DNA from 2 places in the Arsenicicoccus sp. UBA7492 genome. Region 1 is predicted to be linked to the other one. Evidence: riboswitches for the same ligand, from Rfam matches in the RefSeq annotation. Region 1 holds a riboswitch; the other holds the start of a gene.
The links. Region 1 has a riboswitch for FMN ahead of ribD (bifunctional diaminohydroxyphosphoribosylaminopyrimidine deaminase/5-amino-6-(5-phosphoribosylamino)uracil reductase RibD). Riboswitches for the same ligand answer to the same signal wherever they lie in the genome.

Region 1 (6,499 bases):
TGCTCGAGGACCCTCGGCTCGCCGCCTGGCGGGGGCTGCCGAGGCGGGAGGCGTTCGGCATACCGGACCCGACCCACGCGATCCTGCGCGAGGAGCTGAGACGGGCCCGGGCCGTCCGCGTGACCATCCACGAGCCGACCTCCACGGGAGCGCGCCGGGGTGGCATGGTGGAGGGCATGACCGGAGAGACGATGTCCGATGCCCGCGAGCTGATCCCCGCCGCTGCCGCTGCGGTGACCGACCTCGTCGAGCGCATCCCCGCCGACGCGTGGGGCCGCCAGAGCCCCTGCGAGGACTGGACGGTCCGCGACGTCCTCAACCACCTGACCAGCGAGCACCTCTGGGCGCCACGGCTGCTCGGCGGCGAGACGGTCGAGCAGGTGGGCGACGCCTACGACGGCGACGTGCTCGGTGACGACCCCGTGGCGGCCTGGCGGTCGGCGCAGACGCGCTCGGTGCTGGCCTTCGGGGCGGTGGAGGACGACGACCAGGAGGTGTCGGTGAGCTCGGGGAGGATCCCGGTGCGGGAGTACGCCTCGCAGATGCTCGTCGACCTCACCGTGCACGCCTGGGACCTCGCGCGGGGTGCCGGGGTGCCGGTGACGCTCGTGCCCGAGGCGGTCGACGCGTGCCTCGGCTATGCCAACCGCGTGACCTCGGGCGGCGGCGTGGAGGGGATCTTCGGCGCGCCGGTGTCGACGAGCTCCCGCGATCGTGTCGACCAGCTCGTGGCGCTGCTGGGCCGCGACCCCGCCTGGCGGGACTGAGCTCGACGGACCTCGACGGACTGGGTCGTCAGGTGGTCTGCCGGCGACCCTGCGGAGCGAGCTCGCGCAGCGTATTCGCCGTCGCGACGGCCGCCGTCGCCGCCTCGTGACCCTTGTCCTCACGGGACCCGGGCAGCCCGGCGCGGTCCAGCGCCTGCGCGTCGTCGTCGCATGTGAGCAGCCCGAACCCGATCGGCACCCCGGTCGTCACGGCGACCCGGGTGATGCCGTCGGTGGCGGCGCTGCACACGTAGTCGAAGTGCGGTGTGCCCCCGCGGATCACGACGCCGAGGACGACCAGGGCGTCATACGAGGGTGCCAGGCGCGCGCAGGCCACCGGCAGCTCGAAGGACCCGGGCACGCGCACGAGGTCCACGTCGGTGACACCGGCCTGATCGAGGGCTCGATGGGCGCCGTCGACCAGTCCGTCCATGACGGTGTCGTGCCAGGACGACGCGATGATCGCGACGCGCAGGCCGCTGCCGTCGACGGTGAGGGTGGGGGAGCCGTGGCCGGCCATGTCATGCCTCCTGGGCGAGGGTCGGGTGGGCGAGTGGGGTGCCGTCGACGGGGTTGGCATCGAGGGGGAGCGTGTGGCCGAGGCGGTCGCGCTTGGTGCGCAGGTAGGCCGCGTTGGCGGGGTTGGGCGGGACATGGGAGGGCTCGGTCGCGGCGACCTCGATGCCGGCGTCGGTGAGGGCGTCGACCTTGCGAGGGTTGTTGGTGATCAGGCGGACTCGCGTCAGACCCAGGTCGTGGAGGATGGCCGCCGCGCCGGCGTACTCGCGGGCGTCCACGGGCAGGCCGAGCAGCTCCTGCGCCTCGACGGTGTCGGCGCCGGCGTCCTGCTCGTGATAGGCGGCGAGCTTGGCCAGCAGCCCCACGCCGCGGCCTTCGTGCCCGCGGACGTAGACCACGGCCCCGCCCTCGGCCGCCACCCGCGCGAGGGCGTGCTCGAGCTGCGGCCCGCAGTCGCACCGCAGCGACCCGAACGCGTCGCCCGTCAGGCACTCGGAGTGGACGCGCACCAGCGGCGTCGCGTCGGCGTCGGTCCCGCGAGGGCTGACCAGGGCCACGTGCTCGGCCCCGGTGACCAGGTCGTGATAGCCGTATGCCGAGAACAGCCCGTGCCGCGTGGGCACCGTGGTCCCGGCCGCGAGGCTCACGCGGTCGTGCACCTGGCGGTGACGGACCAGCGCGGCGATGGTGATGACCGGCAGGTCGTGCTGGGCGCCGAGGGCCACGACGTCGGGCGTCCGCATCATCTCCCCGGTGTCGTGGACGAGCTCGCCGATGGCGCCGACGGGGGACAGGCCGGCGAGACGGCACAGGTCGACGGCGGCCTCCGTGTGTCCGGCGCGGGTGAGGACGCCGCCGTCACGAGCGCGCAGCGGCACGACGTGGCCCGGCCGGATCAGGTCGGTCGGTCGCGCGTCGGCATCGGCGAGGGTGCGCAGGGTCGTGGCCCGGTCGGCGGCGCTGATGCCGGTCGTGACCCCGGCCGCGGCGTCGACGGTCACGGTGTAGGCCGTCCGCAGGCTGTCCTCGTTTCGCTCGACCATGAGGGGAAGGTCGAGCCGGTCGGCCCAGGCGTCGGGCATGGGCGCGCAGACGTAGCCGGACGAGTGCCGGATCGTCCACGCCAGCCACTCGGTGGTCATGGTCTGCGCGGCGAGGACGACGTCGCCCTCGTTCTCCCGGTCGACGTCGTCGAGGACGAGGACCGGCCGACCCTCCCGCAGCGCCCGCAGGGCGTCCTGGATGGGTGGCTCGAGGAACATCACTGTCCTCCTGGGTGATCGACGCGATGGTGCACCGGTTGGGGCCGGAGGGTGATCCGGACGTCGCCGTCGAGGACGGCCACGTCGGTGGTCGTGAGGCGGTGCGCGTCGGCGATGGTGGCGACCCCGAGATCCCCCACCGCGGCCGCGCCGGCGCCGAGCAGCGCGGGTGCGACATACGCCACGACCCGGTCGACCACCCCGGCCCGCAGCCAGGCGGCGGCCGTCGTGGGGCCGCCCTCGAGCCACACGTGACGGACGTCCAGCTCGTGCAGGGTGGCGAGGACCAGGTGCGGGTCGCGCTCGCGGACGAGCAGGCTCGGGGCGCCGTCGTCGAGCACCCGGGCCGTGGGCGGTATGTCGCGACGGCCCACCACCACGCGCACCGGCTGCCGCTCGTGGTGGGACCCGTCGGCGTCGCGCACCGTCAGGCGGGGATCGTCGGCGAGCACGGTGCCGGTGCCGACCACGACCGCTCCGGCGGTGGCTCGCAGCCGGTGCACGTCGGCGCGGGCCGCAGGGCCGGTGATCCACTGGCTGCTGCCGTCGCTCGCCGCCGAGCGGCCGTCGATCGTGGCGGCGAGCTTCCAGGTGACGAAGGGCCGGCCGTGGGTCACGGCGTGCACGAAGGCCTCGACCAGCGTGGCGGCCCCCTCGACCGGCACCAGGTCGCACCGGACACCGGCCGCGCGGAGGGTGTCGGCGCCCCCGACGGCCACGGGGTTGGGGTCGGGCAGGGCATAGGCGACTCGTCGGACCCCCGCCTCGACCAGGGCCTCGGCGCACGGGCCCGTGCGTCCGGTGTGGTTGCAGGGCTCCAGCGAGACGTAGGCGGTGCCGCCGCGGACGTCGTGGCCTCCGGCCCTGGCCTGGGCGAGCGCGGCCAGCTCGGCGTGCGGCGTGCCGGCGCCGCGGTGCCAGCCCTCGCCGACGACCTCGCCGTCGCTGCCCAGCAGGACGCAGCCGACGCGCGGGTTGGCGTCAGCCGCCGGGCCGTTGGCGGCCAGGGCTACGGCGCGGTGCAGGAGCACGAGGTCGCGCTCGCGCTGCTCACGGTCTCCGTGGCTGTGCTGCTCGTCGTGCTGGTCGTGTCTGTCGTGCTCGGCGTGCTTGTGGTGGTGGCCGTGTCGGTCGTGCTCGCCCCGGTCGTCGTCGGCGGCGGTCTGGCCGGTCATCTCGTCCCTCTCGCTCGCTGCTGGTGCGCGAGCTCCGGGGAATGACGGCGACGGACACCCTGGCCGGCCGGGCCGACATACGGCCTGCCGCAGGGTGCCCTGCGTCGAGGCACCCTCTCGGGCACCTCTCGTGCTGACTCCCATCCGGACTTTCACCGTCGGTCCTGGAGTTCCACCAGGTCAACCGCCCACCTCGAGAGGTGGTCGGGTCGCGGACTGTCACCGCCGGCTCGGAATTGCACCGACCCCGGAGCACGTGCCGCCGACTATGCCACAACGGCCTGTGGGCCCACCTCGACGTCCGTCGCAGCCTCGGAGGGGCGGGTCACGGTGCGCCTCGGATTCGCCGCCCTCGCCCGGGGCCTGCACGGCACGCGACATCGACCGGGCTGCACCGGCTCTGACCTGCGGAAACACCTATCCAGACCCTTCCCTCGACCGGCCTCAGGCGGTATCCTAGGACCAGGTCCCACGGTGGGGCGTTGAGGTTGGGGAAGGGGCGGTTAACATGATCATCGACACCCGCTCTCTCGGTCTGCCCGACGTGATCGTCGAGGCGTTGGAGACGATCCTGGTCGCCACCACCGACACACCCCCTGGAGCCGAGCCGCGCCCTGACTCAGAGGTGCTGGAACAGCTGGCCCTGGCTCGCGTGGTGGCTGTCCAACGCCTGACCGGACACCTGCACGCCCTGGCCATCTCCGCCCACGCGGAGCTGCAGGACAGCATCGCCACCGAGCTGGGCGCGCTCGCGGGTCCCGACCCGTGCCCGAGCCGCGCCGCCAAGGCCGTCGCGGAGGGCCATCGGGTGGCCAACGCCGAGATCGTCACCGCCACAGGCCTGGCCTTGCACGAGGTGCAGCGGCGCTCGCGCCTGGCCGCCTCGCCACGCGAGTTCCTGGGGGCGCTGCTGAGCGCGCTGACCCATGGCCGCACCACCCTCGAACGCGCCACCGCCGTGCGCGACGACACGGCCGCCCTGCCCGACGAGGCGGCGGAGCGCGTCCTCGACCGGGTCCTCGCGCCCAAGCACGGGCACGCCCCCGACGACCTCTCGCCCGAGGCGACGCTGAGCCACGCGCGCTTCCTGCGCCGGCTGCGCGAGCGGGTGGTCCACGAGACGGCACGGGTGCGCACCGCCGAGGAGGAGCGCACCCGGCGCCTCGAGGAGCGTGACGTGTGGAGCCGGGTCGACGACCACGGCGTGGCCCAGCTCGGCCTCTCCGGGCACCCGGATCAGGTGGCGGCGGCCAAGGGCCGGATCGACCAGCTCGCCCGGGCCGCCAAGCAGGGCGGCGACTCACGTCGGCTGGCGCAGCTGCGTGCTGACATCGCTCTGGCCCTGCTCACGCACGGGACGACCACGGCCCGGCCAGGGACCGGAGACGTGATCCAGCCGGAGACCAGGGATCTCCTCCCACCGACGTCCGGCGCAGCCGCGCCGCAGGGAGCCGATCGGCCGTGGGCACCGGGACCCGGGGGTGGCGATCTCGGCACCCTGGCGGCCAGGTCGGCCCCCGATGTGGTTGCCGCAGCGGGCAGCTCGGGTGCCGACGTCACCCCTGCGGCTCCGGACCCGTGGGTGCACCCAGACCCCGGATCTCCGTTCGCCGACCTCATCCTCCGCGACCACGAGGAGCAGGTCGCCTCCGAGCTGCATCAGCAGGAGGAGCTGGCCGCCGCGGACAGCGAGCGCGCGCGTGCCGCACAGGCTGCGGCCGCGCAGATCGCCCGCACCGCCGCGGCGCTGGCTGACCTGCGTGCCCCTGCCCACGTCGACGTGCGGGTCGACCTGCTGACCCTGCTCGGCCTGCGCGACGACCCGGGATACCTGGATGGCATCGGTCCGATCCCTGCCAAGACCGCGCGCGAGATCGCCCTGCGCACCGACAGCAGGTGGCACCGGCTTGTCCACGACCCCGTGACGGGCATCCTCTACGACCGCCGCACGGTCTCCTACCACCCCACACCGACGATGCGCGACGACGTCGTGGCCCGTGACCTCACCTGCCGCGCACCCGGCTGCACCCGCCCCGCCCAGGTGTGCGACCTCGACCACGTGACCCCCTACCCCACGGGTCCGACGAGCCCGGCCAACCTCGTGGCCCTGTGCCGCTACCACCACCAGCTCAAGACCCGAGGCCACTGGGACTACCGGCTCGACGGCGAGGGCCGGCTCCACGTGACGACCCGCACGGGACAGCGCGTCGAGGGCGGCGCGCACGAGCACCGGGACGCCGACCGTGCTGCCGCTGAGGTGCGTCCAGCACCCGGGCTGGACGAGTGGTCCGGCGGCGAGGGGCCGCGAGGGAGTCTGCCCGGACTGCTCGTTCCTGATCTGGCGACATGGCGACACCTCGACCTCGACAAGGTGCGCGCGCTCCGCGCTCGCGGCTTCATCGTCGTCCTGACGCTGGCAGCCTGAAGCGGGGTCCGGATTCACAGGTGACGTCCACCAACCATGGAGATAGGTGCGGCGTCGGAGGGGGTGCAACCGCGTTCCACGCACCACTCAGCCCCGAAAGGCCCCTGCCATGTCGTCGTCCGACACCCCCGCGTCGCGTCGCTCCACCTCGACGCGATCGATCGCGTCCTCCGCCCTGGTGTCCTCGTCCGTCGTCGCGACCCTGCTCGCGGGCACGTTCGCTGCCGCACCCGTGGCCCAGGCCTCGTCCCAGGTCGAGCAGGCCCGCCTCCCGCGCGCAGCCGCCGCCGCACCGGTCGTCGACGGCGAGAACGACGGCCCGCACTCGCCCGTCAACCGCAAGCGCGCCGC
Region 2 (6,499 bases), on a different contig from region 1:
TCACGGTCCGGTCTCGTGGCGTCGTTCGGCACCTGCACCTTCGTCGTCGGTATGCCGGACCGTCGGCGCATGACGAAGGGCCGCCCCGCGACGGCGGGACGGCCCTTCGTGACCGGGGCTGACTCGTGGCAGGCCGCCCGACGCTGTGGTCGGCGGCCGCCGGTCGGGTCAGGCGTGGGTGCGAAGGCGACGGGCTGCGGCCACCACCGCACCGGCCGCGGCCACCAGCCCCAGCCCCAGCCCCAGCCCCAGACCACCGGCCACCATCGGCGCGGGCGAGTCGGACGTCTGGGCTGACCTCTGCGCCGCGGGCTGCCCCGCCACGGGCTGGGCCGCTGCCGGCGCACCGCCCGCCGCGAATCCGCCTGCGGTGCCGGACCGGTCGTAGCCGGAGCCCGGCAGCTTGTCGGCGTACTTGGCGTGCACGGTGCGCTGGTAGTCGCGCAGCGCCATGCCGGCACCGACGGCTGCCCGCGCCTCGTCGTTGAGGGGCAGCACGCGATCGCCCTTGACGGCATACCAGGCGTTGATCTGCGGCTCGCGGAACAGCGAGCCACCGGAGGCCTTGCGGGCCAGCTGGGCCTCGAGGCCCCCACCGGCCGCGTTGACGGCCTCACGTCCGCGGCAGGTCGCGTCAGCGCGAGACGTAGCCCGCCGCCACCGCATCGGCGGCGGGGACGTCCTTGGCGATGAGGCCCTGCGAGCGCATGAACGCCGTCATCGACGCCCACTGCGCCGGGTCCAGCCGACCGCTGACCGCCCCGTCCTTGGTGAGCATCACCTTGACCGTGGCGTCCAGCGTGGCGCAGGCCGCGGTGGCGGCCTTGGCGTCCGCGAGGTTGGGCACGTGCCGCGACGAGTCCTTGATGGTCTGCTCCGGGTCGGAGGCCATCGTCTGGATGCCGTCGAGCATGCCGTCGGCCACCGCGCGCACCCGCGCCGGGTTGGCCTGCAGATATTTCCTCGTCGTGACGAGCGAGATGGACACGAGCGGGACCTCACCGGTCGCGGTGAGCGGGATCGAGCGCACGTCGAGCCCCGCGAGCCGCATCTGCACGGTGTCGTTGTTGGCATAGCCCATGACGGCGTCGACCTTGTCGGTCGCGAGGGCGGCCTGGCTGGTGTAGCCGATCTCGGTGACCCGCACGTCCTGGTCCGTGATCCCGGCGGCCTTGAACATCGCCAGGGCCCCGAGCCAGCTCTCGCCATACCGCCCGGGCACCCCGAGGGACCGGCCCTTGAGGTCGGCCGGAGTCTTGATCGGGGAGTCGGCCGGGACGATCAGCTCGACGGGGTACCGCCGGTAGTAGGAGGCGACCGCGACGAGGTCCAGGCCCTTGGCCCGCGCCTCGACCATCTCGTCGCCCCCCGCGATCACGAGGTCCTCCTGCCCGGAGGCGATCGCGGTGAACAGCCCCTCCTGCGCGCCGTGGTGCCGGACCGTCACGTCGGCCCCCCGCTTGCGGAAGTAGCCCTGCTCGATCCCCACGTAGAACGGTGCGAACTGGATGTTGGGGATGTAGGTCAGTCCCACCGTGGCCTTGTCACCCCCGGCGCTGCTGCCGGCGGGGGTGGCAGCGGTGGACGACCGGACCACCTGATCGCTGCCGCTGCCGCTGCCGCCGCCGCACGCGGCCAGCGCCAGCACCGAGGTGAGTCCGGCGGCGGTGAGCAGGGATCGGCGGGTGATGGTCACGGGGAGTGGTCCTCTCGAGGGGTGCTGCGGGGGGTGGCTGATGGGGGGTGGGGACGGTTCGAGGTCAGCCGCGCGGGGTCTCGCGGACGTCGGCGACGATCGAGGAGCGTCGCTCGACGACCAGGAGCAGGGTGTATGCCGAGGCCGCGATGGCGCACAGCATGACGATCACGGCGACCATCCCGGCGGTGTCGACGGCGTCGCGCTGCAGGGTGAGCAGGGTGCCGAGTCCCTCGCCGCCCATGACCATCTCGCCCACGACCGCCCCGGTCACCGACAGGGTGAAGCCGTTGCGCAGCCCGGCGAGGACGTTGGGGAGCGCCAGGGGTGCCTCGACGTGTCGCAGCAGGTCCCAGCTGCCGGCGCCGTCGATCCGGGCGGCGTCGACCACCTCGTGCGGCACGTGGGTGAGGCCGACGACCGAGGAGATGAGGATGGGAAAGAACACCATGAGCGAGCACAGCGCCACGATCGCGGTCAGGCCGTAGCCGACCCAGAGCACCAGCAGCGGCGCGAGCGCGATGGCGGGGATCGCCTGGGTGGCGCCGAGGAAGGGGGTGACGGCGGCGCCGACCCAGCGCGAGCGGTGGATCAGCACGGCCAGCGGCAGGGCGACGGCCGCGCCGAGCGCGCAGCCCCCGAGCGCCTCGGCGAGGGTGAGCGCGACATAGGGCCACACCACGGGTCCACCGAGCATGCCCACCAGCCGCGTCGCGACGTCGACCGGGCCGGGCAGCAGGAAGGCGGGCAGACCGCCATAGGCGGCGACCAGCTCCCAGACGGCGAGCAGGACCGCGCCGAGCGCCAGGGGCGCCAGCCAGGTGTGCCTCGCGTGTCGGGACATCCTCACCTCCGGTCGACTCCCGTGCCGTTGCTGCGTGGCTGCGCCGGGGTCACCGTCGGTCGACGGACGTGCGCCAGGTGCGGCTCCGACCCGGTCGCGACGACCGGAGCGGGCGCCGACGAGGCGCCGCGTGCTGCCTCCCATCCGGACTTTCACCGTCGGTCCTGGAGTTCCACCAGGTCAACCGCCCACCTCGAGAGGTGGTCGGGTCGCGGACTGTCACCGCCGGCTCGGAATTGCACCGACCCCGGAGCACGTGCTCCCCCCAGTGTAGGCCCGTGGCCGGCCTCCCTCGGTCAGTCGACCGAACCCGCCAGGCGCAGGCAGACGCCGTCGAGGATGTCGTGCTCGGAGGAGACGACGAGGTCGTCGGCGCCCGCCCCCACGACGCGCTCGACGATCCGGCCCCAGATCAGGGCCCCGGGCCCGATGACGTCGACGCGGCCCGGGTGCATGAACGGCAGCGCCGCTCGGCTCGGTCGGTCCAGGCGCACCAGGTCCGCGCAGGCGGCGCGGACCACGTCGGCCGGGAGCCGGGACAGGTGGATGACCTCGGGGTCGTATGCCGCGAGCCCCATCGCGTGCGCGGTCACCGTCGTCACGGTGCCGGCGACGCCGACCAGCGTGCGCACGCCGGTGAGCTCGACCGTGCTGCAGGCCAGGTCGAGCTGCCGGTCGACCTCCGCCAGGGCGGCGGCGAGCTCGTCGGCCGTCGGCGGGTCGTGGTGCAGGTAGCGCTCGGCGTGCCGCACGCACCCCATGTCGACCGACCGGGCCGCCTCGACGACACCCTCAGCCGTCCCGCGCACCAGCTCGGTGGACCCGCCGCCGAGGTCGACGACGAGGTAGGGGCCGGGGATGCCGGCCGCCACCAGGTCACCCGTCGCGCCGAGGAAGGACAGCTCGGCCTCCTCGTCGCCGCTGATCACCTCGGGGACGACGCCGTCGTGCCCGTGCTCGGCGAAGGCGGCTCTCACCCCGGCCGCGAAGTCTTCCGCGTTGCCGGCGTCGCGGGCGGCCGAGGTCGCCACGAAGCGCACGGCCGAGACGCCGAGGCCGGCGCACTGCTCGGCATACTCGCGCGACCGTCCGAGAGCCCGCTCCATCGCGGCCTCGGAGATGCGCCCGGTCCGGTCGACCCCCTCGCCGAGACGGACGACCTCCATGCGGCGGACCACGTCGTGCAGCGCGCCGACGGCAGGCGCGGCAGGCCCATCAGGCACGGCGACGTCGACGTCCGCGACCAGGAGGCGGATGGAGTTGGTGCCGCAGTCCACGGCCGCGACGCGACGAACGGCCCCGTCGGTCACCGGCGCTCCCAGCCGTCCTCGGTGGGGGCGACGCAGGGTCCGGGGGCCCACCACTCCCCCACGGCCTCGACGGCCTCGTCCCCCAAGGGGTTGACGCCGGGCCCGGCAGCCAGCGCGTGACCGGCGAGGACGTGCAGGCACTTGACGCGGGTGGGCATCCCCCCGGCCGAGATGCCGTCGATCTCGGGGACCGAGCCGAGCTCGGCGCGGTCGGCGAGGTAGGCCTCGTGCGACCGCCGGTAGGCGCCCGCCAGCGCCTCGTCGTCCCGGAGGCGTTCGCTCATCTCGCGCATCACGCCCTGCGCCTCGAGGGTCGACAGGGCACCGGTCAGCCGTGGGCAGGTGGCGTAGTAGGTGGTCGGGAACGGCGTGCCGTCCGGCAGCCTCGGCAGGGTGCGCAGGACGTCAGGACGTCCGCACGGGCAGCGGTGGGCGACCTCGACGACGCCGCGCGCCTCGCGCCCGAGCTGGGCGTGGACCGCTGCGGCGTCCTCGTCGGTGAGACCCGGTGCGGGCGTGGTGGACTCGTTGCTCATGCGGTGGCCTTGGCCTTCGGGAGGAGAGGTATGTCGGGAGCCCGGCGTCAGCGCGTGGGCGAGGCACCGGGCGAGGTGCGGCCGCCGGGGGCGCTGCCGGACGGGGTGGAGCCGGGGCGGGGGGTGTCCGAGATCGTGGGCTGCGGCGTGGGCGTCGGGCCACCCTCGGCCGGGGCCACCGTCGGGTCGAGGCCGAGGCGGTCCGCGCTGGACAGGGAGGTCCAGACCTTGGAGTACCACGGGACCTGCTGCGCCTCCAGGTCGACCCCGACCACCTGGGCGTCCACCGAGGTGCGCCGGCCCGTCTGCGGGTCGAGCACGGTGTAGGACGTCTCGCCAGGCTTGACGAAGTGCAGCCGGGAGCGGATCTGCTGCTCGAGGAAGGCCTGGTCGTCCCACTTGGCGCGTTCGCGCATCAGGTCGTCGACCTGGCGCTGCTGCTCGACGATGGAGTGCTCGAGGGTCGCGATCTGGTCGCGCTGCTCGAGATAGCGACGCAGGGTGGGGACGAGCATGATCGCGAGCATCACGACGATGGCCGCGAGGCCCAGCAGGCGCCGCACCGTGGCCGGTCGCAACCGGCCGCGAGGCCCACCAGCTCCTCGCGCGGGACCAGTCCCGCGTGAGCCACCGGTCCCTCGCGAGCCGCCCGACCCGCCGGATCCCCCGACGCCGCCGCCACCCTCACCGACCCGGCGACGAGGACCCTCCGCGGGCCGACGCTGCCGGTCGCCGGCACCGGCCGGGCGCCGGGACGAACCCGCGGCAGCACCGGAGGAGGGACGTCGCGCGGGGCGTGACGTCCCTCCTCGGGAGGTGCTGGATGGCATGTGCTCCAGACTAGGCGCTGGCGCCCTTGAAGCGCGGGAACGCGCCCGCGCCGGCGTAGACGGCCGCGTCGTCGAGCTCCTCCTCGATGCGCAGGAGCTGGTTGTACTTGGCGACGCGCTCGGACCGGGCCGGGGCACCGGTCTTGATCTGGCCGCAGTTGGTGGCGACGGCCAGGTCGGCGATGGTGACGTCCTCGGTCTCGCCGGACCGGTGCGACATCATGCAGCGGTAGCCGTTGCGGTGGGCCAGGTCGACGGCGTCCAGCGTCTCGGTGAGCGAGCCGATCTGGTTGACCTTGACCAGCAGGGCGTTGGCGGTGTCGGTGGAGATGCCGCGCTGCAGCCGCTCGGGGTTGGTGACGAACAGGTCGTCGCCGACCAGCTGGACCTTGTCGCCGAGCTGCTCGGTGATGGACTTCCAGCCGTCCCAGTCGTCCTCGTTGAGCGGGTCCTCGATGGAGACGAGGGGGTAGGCCGCGACGAGCTCGGCGTAGTAGGCGATCATCTCGTCGGCCGACTTGCTGCCGCCCTCGAAGGCGTAGGAACCGTCCTGGTAGAACTCGGACGCCGCGACGTCGAGCGCCAGGGCGATGTCCTTGCCGGGCTCGTAGCCCGCGGCACGGATGGCGTCGAGGATGAGGTCCAGCGCGGCGCGGTTGGACTCGAGGTTGGGGGCGAAGCCGCCCTCGTCGCCGAGACCGGTGGCCAGGCCGCGCTCCTTGAGCACGGACTTGAGGGCGTGGTAGACCTCGGCGCCCCAGCGCAGGGCCTCCTTGAAGGAGGGCGCGCCGATGGGGGCGATCATGAACTCCTGGATGTCGACGTTGGAGTCGGCGTGCGACCCACCGTTGAGGATGTTCATCATCGGGACGGGCAGGACGTGGGCGTTGGGGCCGCCGACGTAGCGGAACAGCGGCAGACCGGCCGACTCGGCGGCGGCCTTGGCGACGGCGAGGGAGACGCCGAGGATCGCGTTGGCGCCGAGCGAGCCCTTGTTGTCGGTGCCGTCGAGGGACAGCATCTCGTTGTCGACGAGGCGCTGCTCGGTCGCCTCGTAGCCGAGGACCCGCGGGGCGATCTCGTCCAGCACGGCGTTGACGGCGTCCTCGACGCCCTTGCCGAGGTAGCGACCCTTGTCGCCGTCACGACGCTCCACGGCCTCGAACGCTCCGGTGGAGGCGCCGGACGGGACGGCGGCACGCGCGATGGTGCCGTCCTCCAGGGCGACCTCGACCTCGACGGTGGGGTTGCCACGCGAGTCGAGGATCTCGCGTGCGCCTACT

Region 2: it holds a riboswitch for FMN, as region 1 does, so the genes downstream of both, B4E97_RS06945 (ABC transporter permease) here and ribD (bifunctional diaminohydroxyphosphoribosylaminopyrimidine deaminase/5-amino-6-(5-phosphoribosylamino)uracil reductase RibD) in region 1, are expected to answer to the same signal.

The regions. Positions count from the first base shown of each region.
Region 1 is NZ_DLOE01000012.1:46,804-53,302, reverse strand. It holds gene B4E97_RS03620 (acVLRF1 family peptidyl-tRNA hydrolase) at 1-767, shown strand, start outside; gene ribH (6,7-dimethyl-8-ribityllumazine synthase) at 796-1,287, opposite strand; gene ribB (3,4-dihydroxy-2-butanone-4-phosphate synthase) at 1,289-2,548, opposite strand; gene ribD (bifunctional diaminohydroxyphosphoribosylaminopyrimidine deaminase/5-amino-6-(5-phosphoribosylamino)uracil reductase RibD) at 2,548-3,723, opposite strand; FMN riboswitch at 3,850-3,983, opposite strand; gene B4E97_RS03600 (HNH endonuclease signature motif containing protein) at 4,232-6,148, shown strand; gene B4E97_RS03595 (hypothetical protein) at 6,258-6,499, shown strand, end outside.
Region 2 is NZ_DLOE01000025.1:53,757-60,255, reverse strand. It holds gene B4E97_RS06955 (hypothetical protein) at 169-666, opposite strand; gene B4E97_RS06950 (ABC transporter substrate-binding protein) at 635-1,696, opposite strand; gene B4E97_RS06945 (ABC transporter permease) at 1,761-2,540, opposite strand; FMN riboswitch at 2,668-2,799, opposite strand; gene B4E97_RS06940 (Ppx/GppA phosphatase family protein) at 2,837-3,850, opposite strand; gene B4E97_RS06935 (DUF501 domain-containing protein) at 3,847-4,386, opposite strand; gene B4E97_RS06930 (FtsB family cell division protein) at 4,434-4,949, opposite strand; gene eno (phosphopyruvate hydratase) at 5,227-6,499, opposite strand, start outside.